Regions from separate parts of the Streptomyces sp. NPDC002671 genome, predicted to be linked through region 3. Evidence: riboswitches for the same ligand, from Rfam matches in the RefSeq annotation. Region 3 holds a riboswitch; each other region holds the start of a gene.

Region 1 (3,253 bases), on a different contig from region 3:
CTGCTCGGTCGGGTAGAAGTTGATGTCCACGACCCGGTCGAGGAAGGTGACGGCGGTGCGGACGGTCTCGTCGAGGCGCTGCCAGTCGATGTCCCCGTCGGCCACGAAGGCACCGAGGTTGACCGACCCCAGGTTGCAGACCGCCGTCTCGCCGTCGTCCGTGACCTCCAGGATCTCCGTGCAGAGGTTGGAGGAGTGGACGACATGACCCGGCAGGGCCGTCTGGTTCGCGGTGCGGTTGGCGGCGTCCTTGAAGGTCATCCAGCCGTTGCCGGTCTGCGCGAGGGTGCGCATCATGCGGCCGTACAGGTCGCGGGCCGGGATGGTCTTCCTCGCGAGGCCCGCCTGCTCCGCCTTGCGGTAGGCGGCGTCGAACTCCGCGCCCCACAGGTCGACCAGCTCGGGCACGTCGGCCGGGGAGAACAGCGACCACTGCTCGTCGGCGTTCACGCGGCGCATGAACTCGTCCGGGATCCAGTGCGCGAGGTTCAGGTTGTGCGTCCGGCGGGCGTCCTCACCGGTGTTGTCCCGCAGTTCCAGGAACTCCTCGATGTCGGAGTGCCAGGTCTCCAGGTAGACGGCCGCGGCACCCTTGCGCCGGCCGCCCTGGTTCACGGCGGCCACCGAGGCGTCCAGGGTCTTCAGGAACGGGACGATGCCGTTGGAGTGCCCGTTGGTGCCACGGATGAGCGAACCGCGGCTGCGGATCCGGGAGTACGACAGCCCGATGCCGCCGGCGTGCTTCGAGAGCCGGGCCACCTGGTGGTAGCGGTCGTAGATGGAGTCCAGCTCGTCCAGCGGGGAGTCGAGGAGGTAGCAGGACGACATCTGCGGGTGCCGCGTGCCGGAGTTGAAGAGCGTGGGGGAGGAGGGCAGGTAGTCGAGCCGGCTCATGAGCCCGTAGAGCGCGGCGACTTCGTCGACGGAACGGAGGGTGTCGTCCTCGGCGAGCCCGGCGGCGACCCGGAGCATGAAGTGCTGGGGCGTCTCGATGACCTTGCGGGTGATCGGGTGCCGGAGCAGGTAGCGGCTGTGCAGGGTGCGCAGGCCGAAGTAGCCGAAGCGGTCGTCGGCGTGCACGTCGACCAGCGCGTCGAGCCGCTCGGCGTGCAGCCGTACGAACTCGGCGGTGCGGTCGGCGACGAGGCCCTCGCGGTGGCCCACGGCGACGGACTCGGTGAAGGTCGTCACGCCCTGCGAGGCGGCCTCGGCGCGGATGGAGATCGTCAGCAGCCGGGCGGCCAGCCGGGAGTAGGCGGGGTCCTCGGAGATGAGACCGGCGGCGGCCTCCGTGGCCAGCTCGCGCAACTCCGCGATGACATCCGGCACGGCCCCGTTCGCGGACCGGCCGCGCAGCGCGGCGGCGGCGACCCGGCCGGGGTCGGCGTCAGGGAGGTCGGCGGTCAGCTCGGTCAGGGTCCGCAGCAGCGCGGTACCGGGACCGTCGTTCTCCACCGGGGCCGCGATCGCCTGGGTGGCTGAAGCCGGTTCGGCTGGCGCGATGGTCACGTGGGGCTCTCCCTCGCTCGGCACGGGGCCTGGCGGAGGGCAGGGGACGGCACGAGCGCGCACGGCGTCGCGTCCACCAGCCCACTCCGCGAGGCCCGGACGTCTGAAGACACCCGGACCGGACGGCCGGGCGCACGCTGCCGACAGGTCCTCGGACTGACGCGAGTGCGTTCCGCTTCAGGCGGCCACGCACAAGTACACCGTTGCGGGACAGTTCCGGATTCGCACCGGATTCCCCTGCGGCGACAGCGAGGACGAGCATACATCTAGTGCCGGGCTGTCGTGGCACCCCCACATGTTGTGTCTCATGCGTGGCGCGACGGCTTCACAGCGTCAACTCGTAGGTGAGGAGAGTGACGTCGTCGAGTTCCGGGACGGGGTTCCAGTCCCGTTCCGGCACGCGGACGAAGCGCAGGCGTTCGTAGAGGCGGTGGGCGGTGTGCATGGTGCGCTGGGTCGACAGGACGACCGCCGTGCAGCCCTCGGTGGCCCGTGCGCGCTGCACGCAGGCGCGTACGAGGGCCTCGCCGGCGCCCCGGCCGCGGGCCGCGTGGGCGACGGCCGGCATCCGGATCTCGGCCTCGCCGCGACGGGCGATGTCGGCCACCGGACCGCCGGACGGCACGAAGGCGACGCCGCCGAGGAGGGTCCGTGAGTGGGTACGACAGCGGGCCGCCGTGGTGCGTGGTTTTCGGCGGCCCGCTGTGCGTGTGGAAGTCCTAGGGGGTTGCAGTGGGAGCCAGTTCCGCCTGTGCCCCCGCATCGCCCGCGTCCGCCGTGTAGTCCTCCGGCCGCGTCTCGTCCAGGCCCTCGGGGGCCTTGACGGCCTTCAGGACGAGGGTGAGGGCGACCGTGACCGCCACGTTGAGCACGAACGCCGTCAGGCCGATGTAGCCGATCTCACCGATGCCCGGGATCTCCTTGGCGTTGCCGCCGAAGTGCTTCTGTGTCGGGGAGGCGATCCCGTACGCGGCGACCGTGCCGTACACCATGCCGGCCGCCCAGCCGGCGAGCAGCGCCCAGCGGTGGAACCAGCGCGTGAACAGGCCGCCGACCAGCGCCGGGAAGGTCTGCAGGATCCAGATGCCGCCCAGCAGCTGGAAGTTGATGGCCACTGTCTTGTCCATGGTGAGGACGAAGACCAGCGCGCCCACCTTCACCAGCAGCGACACGAGCTTGGAGACCCGGGTCTCCTGCCGGGGCGTCGCGTCGGGGTTGATGAAGTCCTTGTAGATGTTGCGGGTGAAGAGGTTCGCCGCCGCGATCGACATGATCGCCGCCGGCACCAGTGCGCCGATGCCGATCGCCGCGAAGGCCACGCCCGCGAACCAGTCCGGGAACATGTCCTCGAAGAGCTGCGGGATCGCCAACTGTGCGTTGGTGACCTTCACTCCGGCCGCGATCGCCATGAAGCCCAGCAGGGCCAGCAGGCCGAGCATGAGAGAGTACAGCGGCAGGATCGTGGTGTTGCGGCGGATCACCTCACGGCTCTTGGACGACAGGGTCGCGGTGATCGAGTGCGGGTACATGAACAGGGCCAGCGCGGAGCCGAGCGCCAGCGTGGCGTACGTCCACTGGCCCGCCTCCGGCGGGGTGAGCGCGCCGTGTGGCTTGCCGGTCGCCGGGTTGACCTGGCTGAGCGCGTGACTCGCCTTGGCGAAGACGTCGTCGAACCCGCCCAGTTTGATCGGGATGTAGATGATCGCCACCGCGATGACGATGTAGATCAGGGCGTCCTTCACGA
Region 2 (3,253 bases), on a different contig from region 3:
GAGCCGGCACCGGCCGGCCTGGACGTGGGCCGGTGGCGGGGCCGGACCCTCGAAGAGGTCGGCACCGCCGAACCCGAAGCGGTGGCCCACTGGCTGTCCGACCCGGGCGCCGCGCCGCACGGCGGGGAGTCGGTACGGGACCTGTGCGAGCGGGTCGCGCAGTGGCTGGAGGCGTGCGGCCGGGCCGACGGGCGCATGGTGGCCGTGGTCGAGCCGGAGGTGATCCGGGCGGTGACGGTGAACGTCCTGGACGCGCCCGGACCGGCGTTCTGGCGGATCGACGTCCCGCCGCTCACGGCGACGGAGATCACCGGCCGGTCCGGCCGCTGGAACCTGCGACTGGGGCACGCCCTGGGGGCCGTACCGGGTCAGTGAAGCGAGAGCGCCTGCCCCGCGGGGGAGGCCGCGGGCCTCGGCGACAGCAGCCGCTCGGCCAGTTCACCGAAGAGCAGACCGAAGCCGGACCACAGGGTGACCTGGATGGCCAGGGCGGAGAGCCGGAACCGCCACAGCAGGGTGGCCGAGAAGTCCTTCGGCACCTCGTTGATGACCGGCAGGAAGGCGAAGGCCAGCCCGATCAGGAGGACGTAGCCGGCCACCGACGCGACGGTGGCGTACCAGTTGCCCAGCGAGGGCGCTAGCCGCTTGCCGACGATCACGGCGGCGATCGCGAGGAGCACGCTGAGCAGCATCATCAGGAAGTACAGGGTGGTCCGCTTGCCGATCGTGTCCGGGTCGCCGACCGACGGCGGGCTCGCCGGGTACTTCAGGAACGGCACGACGTACACCGCGAGCAGCGCGCAGCCGCACAGCAGCAGCGCGGTCGCTCGCGGGGAGAAGCGGCCGACCCGGCCGAGGGCGAAGCAGAAGGCGAGCGCGGCGATGCCGCCGAAGGACACCCCGTAGACCAGGACACCGGTGGCGAGGCCCGCGGTGGACTGCAGGGAGCGGGAGACGACTTCCATCTCGTGCCCGTGGGAGTGGGCGTCTTCGTAGCTGATCGCGCTGTCGATGTTCGGCTCGCCGAGGAAGTAGGCGATGACGAGGGCGAGCCCGCCGGCCGCAAGGCCGGCGAGCATGCCCCGCACGAGGAGCTTTCTTACTGTTGCGGAGTTCATGTGAGTGCGGTGCCCCGGCCTCAGTGGCAGGGGAAACCGAGCAGGTGGCGGGCGTCGTGCACCCACTCGTGGACGTCCGTGCCGTTGAACACGGAGGAGGCGCCCTGTTCGGCACCGACGAAGTACAGCAGGACGAGCATCAGGATGCCGAAGAAGACCGCCCAGGGAGCGATGGCCTTCAGCGGCAGCGTGGCGGGTACGGCGGGGGTGGTGGCGGTCGGCTGGGCGACGGTCTGCGCCATGGCAGAACCTCCTCTGGGAGTTCGCGTCCCATCTCGGTGGTGCACAGGACGACAGCCACGGGTCTGACTAACGAGCCGCCAGGGGCGCCTCGCTCACAGTGGCGCGACCGTGCCGGATTCCCACCGGCTTCCGTCGTACCGTCGTCGATTCGGACAGACCGTACCGCGTGTCGCGTGCATGGCCAAGACCGCACCGGCGGACGTGATCTTCTTCTCTCGCCAGAATCCGTCCGCGCTCGAGTGATACGGAGTCAGAAGCGCCCGGCCGCGAAGAGGACGGCGGCTCCGAGCACGGCCATCCCCGCACCGGTGGCCAGCGCGGCCAGCCACGCACGCCACCAGCGCGGAGTCGCGGTCACGGCCGCCAACTCCCTGGGCCCGGACCCGGATTCGGCCCACAGATAAGCCAGAAAACCCGCCCCCGTGATGAGCCCGGCCAGGGCCCAGGCGGGGCCACTGGCCAGGCGGTGCCGCCGAGCGGTGAGCATCCGGGCCAGGACGACCACCCCCGTGAGGATCGCCAGGTACCTGAGCCACGTCCACGGCGTGAGCAGGACGTAGGCGACGGGCACCAGCAGGGTCAGGCCCCCGGCGCCGTACGTGGCGTCGAAGTCGCGGAACCGGATCCGCTCCGCGGAGGCGCCCGCCGCCCGGGTCACGGTCGCCCTGAAGTCGCGGGCGGCCTCGTCGGTGCCCGCGACGAAGCCGGCCGGACGGTAGACGTAACTGTGCTCGTCGAGCGGACCGGTGCTCCAGCGCACCGTGACATCCGTGCCCTCGGCGTCCATCTGCACCGAGTGCGTCCGGCCGGCCTTGATGTCCGCCACCAGCTCGCGCGTCGACCCGGAGGCCGGTACGACGCGCAGCAGCGTGGTGGCGAACGACAGCACGAGCACCAGGAGCAGCGCCCAGCGGGCCGGACGCCAGAGGCTGTCGGGCCGGGCGTCCGACAGTCCGCCAGGGCGCTGCGTCATCTCAGTGCACCTCCATGGTCCAGTAGTAGGTCTGGTACACACTGGCACCGCCGTAGCCCTGCTTCACGTCCGGCATCCCGAAGTGGATCAGTGAAGCGGTCCCCGTGTCGTTGAAGGCCGCGAACGCCACCGTGAAGCTGCGACTGCTGCGGTTCTCGTTGACCACCTGGTAGACCACGTCGTAGCCGCCGGTGAAGGCGTCGGGAGTCTCCGTACCGTGGTGGCCGTTGGTCGCCATTCCGAGCATGTCCTTCGGGAAGTTGCCCAGCTTCTCCCCCAGGTTCTTGCCGTCGACGTAGTCGTCCTGTCCGCCGAGGGCGTTGATGTCCGCGCTGAAGTCGTCGGCCTCAAGCTTCTCCTTCAGTCGCCGGATGATGCCCATGTTGTGCTTGTCCGTCGCCAGTTGCTGGGTGAGCGGGCTGCCGGCGTCGAACGGGACGTTCGCGCCCTTGCCACCCGCCCAGAGCTTGAGCAGATCCTGCCAGCTCAGCTGCGGTGAGTTGCCACCCAGGTAGTTGCAGGCCGCCATGGTGCCGGACGCGACGCTCGCACCTGCCTGGCAGGGGTGCCTGTTGCCGGCGATGGTCATGACGTACGCCTTGAGCTGGGCCGCGAGCGCCGAGTGCACCAGCTTCTCGTTCGAGTCGTCCTTCCAGACGTGGTGCTGGAGCGCTTCCAGGGCTGCCAGGCAGGCGGAGTCGCAGCCGCCGCCACCGCCGTGGTGGCCACCGTTACCACCGTCGCCGCTCGGGGGCGGCGGGATCGGGGGCAGGTCGCCGTACGTACCGTGGTCCCCGCTGCAGTACACCGGGTAGCAGCTTTCCAGACCGCTGGGGTCGCTGTTGTTGATCGGGTTGTCCGCGGCGTAGGTGTACCCGCCCAGTTCCTGCGGCTTGGTCGCCTCGAAGACGGGGTCGAC
Region 3 (3,253 bases):
GCGCGCGGCCAGCAGCCAAGGGACGCCTGGGGCGAGAGGGGCGACCGGAACCCTGACACGCCGTTGCGGCAACCCTGAGGCCTACACCAGTTCACCTTCCGTTCACCCAGGTTGCCTACGGTCCAACAGCCAATGACCTCGAAAGATTGCCTGGGTAAATGGAAAGCTTCTCGCTGATCCTCGCGATTGTGGTGGTAACCGCACTCGCGTTCGATTTCACGAACGGTTTCCACGACACCGCCAACGCGATGGCCACGACCATCTCGACCGGTGCGCTCAAGCCCAAGGTCGCGGTGGTCATGTCCGCCGCACTCAACCTTGTAGGCGCTTTTCTCTCCGTGGAGGTCGCCAACACGATCTCCAAGGGGCTCGTCGACGAGAACGGCATCCGCCCCGAGGTCATCTTCGCCGCCCTGGTCGGCGCGATCCTCTGGAACCTGCTGACCTGGCTGGTGGGGCTGCCGTCCAGTTCGTCGCACGCCCTGATGGGCGGCCTGATCGGCGCCACCGTCGCCTCCGCCGGCTTCGGCGCCGTCCACGGTGACGTCCTGGTCACCAAGGTCCTGCTCCCGGCGGTCGCCGCCCCGATCGTGGCCGGCGGCGCCGCGATGCTCGCCACCCGCTTCTCCTACGGCATCGGCCGCAACGCCGACGCCGAGGCCACCCGCAAGGGCTACCGCGCCGGCCAGATCGCCTCCGCCGGACTGGTCTCCCTCGCGCACGGCACCAACGACGCGCAGAAGACGATGGGCATCATCACGCTCGCGCTGATCGCGGGCGGCTCCATCGCCCCCGGCTCGAACCCTCCCACCTGGGTGATCCTCTCCGCGGGCCTGGCCATCGCGCTCGGCACCTACATCGGCGGCTGGCGCATCATCCGCACCATGGGCAAGGGCCTGACCGACCTGGAGCCGAAGCAGGGCTTCGCCGCGCAGACCAGCGCCGCCACCGCCATCCTGGCCTCCTCCCACCTCGGCTTCTCCCTCTCCACCACCCACGTCGTCTCCGGCTCGGTGATGGGCGCGGGCCTGGGCCGCAAGGGCGGTGTGGTCCGCTGGTCCACCGCGACCCGGATGGCCGTCGCCTGGGTGCTCACCCTCCCGGCCGCCGCGCTGGTCGGCGCGGGCGCCGAGTCCCTCACCGACCTCGGTGACTGGGGCACCGCCGTCGTCGGCGTCTTCCTGGTCGCCGCGAGCGCCGCGATCTGGAAGTTCTCCCGCCGCGAGGTCGTGGACCACAGCAACGTGAACGACACCGACAGTGCAGAGCCGGCCGGCGTGGTGACCACCGCCATCGCCGCCGTGACCCCGCCCCCGGCGGGCACGGTCGCCGAGGACCTGTCGGCCACCGCCTGACCCCGAGCAACCCCGGTTACTAAGGAAGCATCATGAAGATCGACTGGGCGGCTCTCGGCTCCGTCTTCGGCGTCAGCCTCGCGTTCACCGTCGGCCTGGTGGCCCTGTTCACGCTCGGCGTCAACGGCCTGTCCCGCAGGGAGAGGGCCGCGGCACAGGGCAACTCCGCCGCCCTCGCCGTGACCGGCGCCTACGTCTGCTTCGCGGCCTGCGCGGCGGCGGTGGCGTACGGCATCTACCTGATCATGCACAAGGCCTGACCGACCGTCCGCAAGGTCCCGTAAGGCTCAGCAAGGCCCCGTAAGGCTCCTCACCGGCTCGCTCCGGAGAGGAGCCTTACGCATGCCCGCACGCCGTCCATGTGGGCCTCAGCACACTCTCCCCGTGCAGGTCAACGGCAAGTTGACGGCCGTTCCGGGCGCGTGGTGGACTGCCCAGGCCATGTACGGCGGCAAGAGAGGAAGCCGGTGCGAATCCGGCGCGGTCCCGCCACTGTCACCGGGGAAGAACACCCCGGGAGCCAGGAACTCTCACCGCCGGATCTCGTCGAACCAGGGCGTGGACACCCTGAGTGAGGACACATATCGCCATGCTCGGCCGCAGATCGAGGACCACCGCCACAACCGCCGTCGCTTCCGTGACCGGCTGAACCGATGGGTGCCGATCGCTCTCGCGCGTACGGCCGCTCCTACGCCTACGGCGCCGCCGCCGGGCTCCTCGGTGACCTGCTCCTCGGTGATCCGCGCCGCGGGCATCCGGTCGCCGCGTTCGGACGGGCGGCCACCGCCGTGGAAGGCGCGTTGTGGCACGACCACCGCGGCTGGGGCGCGCTGCACACCGCCGTCTGCGCGGGCGGCGCCGTCGCGCTGGGCGCCGCGGCCGAGCGCGCCGTACGCCGCTCCCCCGCCGCCACCGTCGCACTGACCGCCGCCGCCACCTGGGCCGTGGTCGGGGGCACTTCGCTGGCCCGGGAGGCCGGTGCCATCGGGCGCGCCCTGGAGGCCGGGGACACCGAGGCGGCACGGGCGCGGCTGCCTCATCTGTGCGGCCGGGATCCGCAGGCGCTCGACGCCGCCGGGATCGCGCGCGCGGTGGTCGAGTCGGTCGCCGAGAACACCTCCGACGCGGTCGTGGGCGCCCTGGTGTGGGGCGCGGTCGGCGGGGTGCCGGGGCTGCTCGGGTTCCGGGCCGTCAACACCCTGGACGCGATGGTCGGTCACAAGTCCCCCCGCTTCCGCCGCTACGGCTGGGCCTCCGCCCGCCTCGACGACCTCGCCGGCTGGCCGGGCGCCCGCCTGACCGCCGTACTCGCCGCGGTCGCCGGACCCGACCCGCGCGGCGCCGTCCGGGCATGGCGGGCGGACGCGGGCCGGCACCCGAGCCCCAACGCCGGGCCCGTGGAGGCCTCGTTCGCGGGCGCCCTCGGCGTGCGGCTCGGCGGGACCCTCTCCTACGGCGGGCGCGTCGAGCACCGGCCCGTGCTGGGCGGGGACACCGGACGAGCCGTCCAGGTCCCCGACATCGGCCGGGCCGTACGGCTCTCCCGCCGCGTCGGCCTGCTCGCGCTCGGCACCACGGTCGCCGGGCGCCTCCTCGTCAACAGCCTGAAGGGACGTGGGAAGTGAACGGGGGTCTCCTCGTCGCCGGCACCACCTCCGACGCCGGCAAGAGCGTCGTGACGGCCGGGATCTGCCGGTGGCTGGTGCGCCAGGGCGTCAAGGTCGCGCCCTTCAAGGCGCAGAACATGTCCCTCAACTCCTTCGTGACCCGCGAGGGCGCGGAGATCGGGCGGGCGCAGGCCATGCAGGCGCAGGCCTGCCGCGTGGAGCCGACCGCGCTGATGAACCCGGTCCTGCTCAAGCCCGGCGGCGAACAGAGCAGCCAGGTGGTGCTGCTCG

What was found. A riboswitch is a leader RNA that binds a small molecule or an ion and turns the genes downstream of it on or off. The one in region 3 is predicted to bind cobalamin.
Region 1: linked by a shared signal. The riboswitch ahead of ACWD35_RS16000 (ribonucleoside-diphosphate reductase subunit alpha) and the one ahead of ACWD35_RS35715 (cobalamin biosynthesis protein) in region 3 are both predicted to bind cobalamin.
Region 2: linked by a shared signal. The riboswitch ahead of ACWD35_RS01715 (CbtB domain-containing protein) and the one ahead of ACWD35_RS35715 (cobalamin biosynthesis protein) in region 3 are both predicted to bind cobalamin.

Annotation. Positions count from the first base shown of each region.
Region 1 covers NZ_JBSFVU010000009.1:100,309-103,561, reverse strand. The annotation lists gene ACWD35_RS16000 (ribonucleoside-diphosphate reductase subunit alpha) at 1-1,509, opposite strand, end outside; cobalamin riboswitch at 1,635-1,771, opposite strand; partial or broken gene ACWD35_RS15995 (GNAT family N-acetyltransferase) at 1,835-2,155, opposite strand; gene mctP (monocarboxylate uptake permease MctP) at 2,229-3,253, opposite strand, start outside.
Region 2 covers NZ_JBSFVU010000001.1:393,079-396,331, forward strand. The annotation lists gene ACWD35_RS01705 (histidine phosphatase family protein) at 1-375, shown strand, start outside; gene ACWD35_RS01710 (CbtA family protein) at 369-1,118, opposite strand; gene ACWD35_RS01715 (CbtB domain-containing protein) at 1,139-1,360, opposite strand; cobalamin riboswitch at 1,397-1,518, opposite strand; gene ACWD35_RS01720 (hypothetical protein) at 1,612-2,334, opposite strand; gene ACWD35_RS01725 (RHS repeat-associated core domain-containing protein) at 2,336-3,253, opposite strand, start outside.
Region 3 covers NZ_JBSFVU010000032.1:37,315-40,567, reverse strand. The annotation lists gene ACWD35_RS35730 (lysozyme) at 1-78, shown strand, start outside; gene ACWD35_RS35725 (anion permease) at 159-1,355, shown strand; gene ACWD35_RS35720 (hypothetical protein) at 1,388-1,615, shown strand; cobalamin riboswitch at 1,764-1,905, shown strand; gene ACWD35_RS35715 (cobalamin biosynthesis protein) at 2,009-2,980, shown strand; gene ACWD35_RS35710 (cobyric acid synthase) at 2,977-3,253, shown strand, end outside.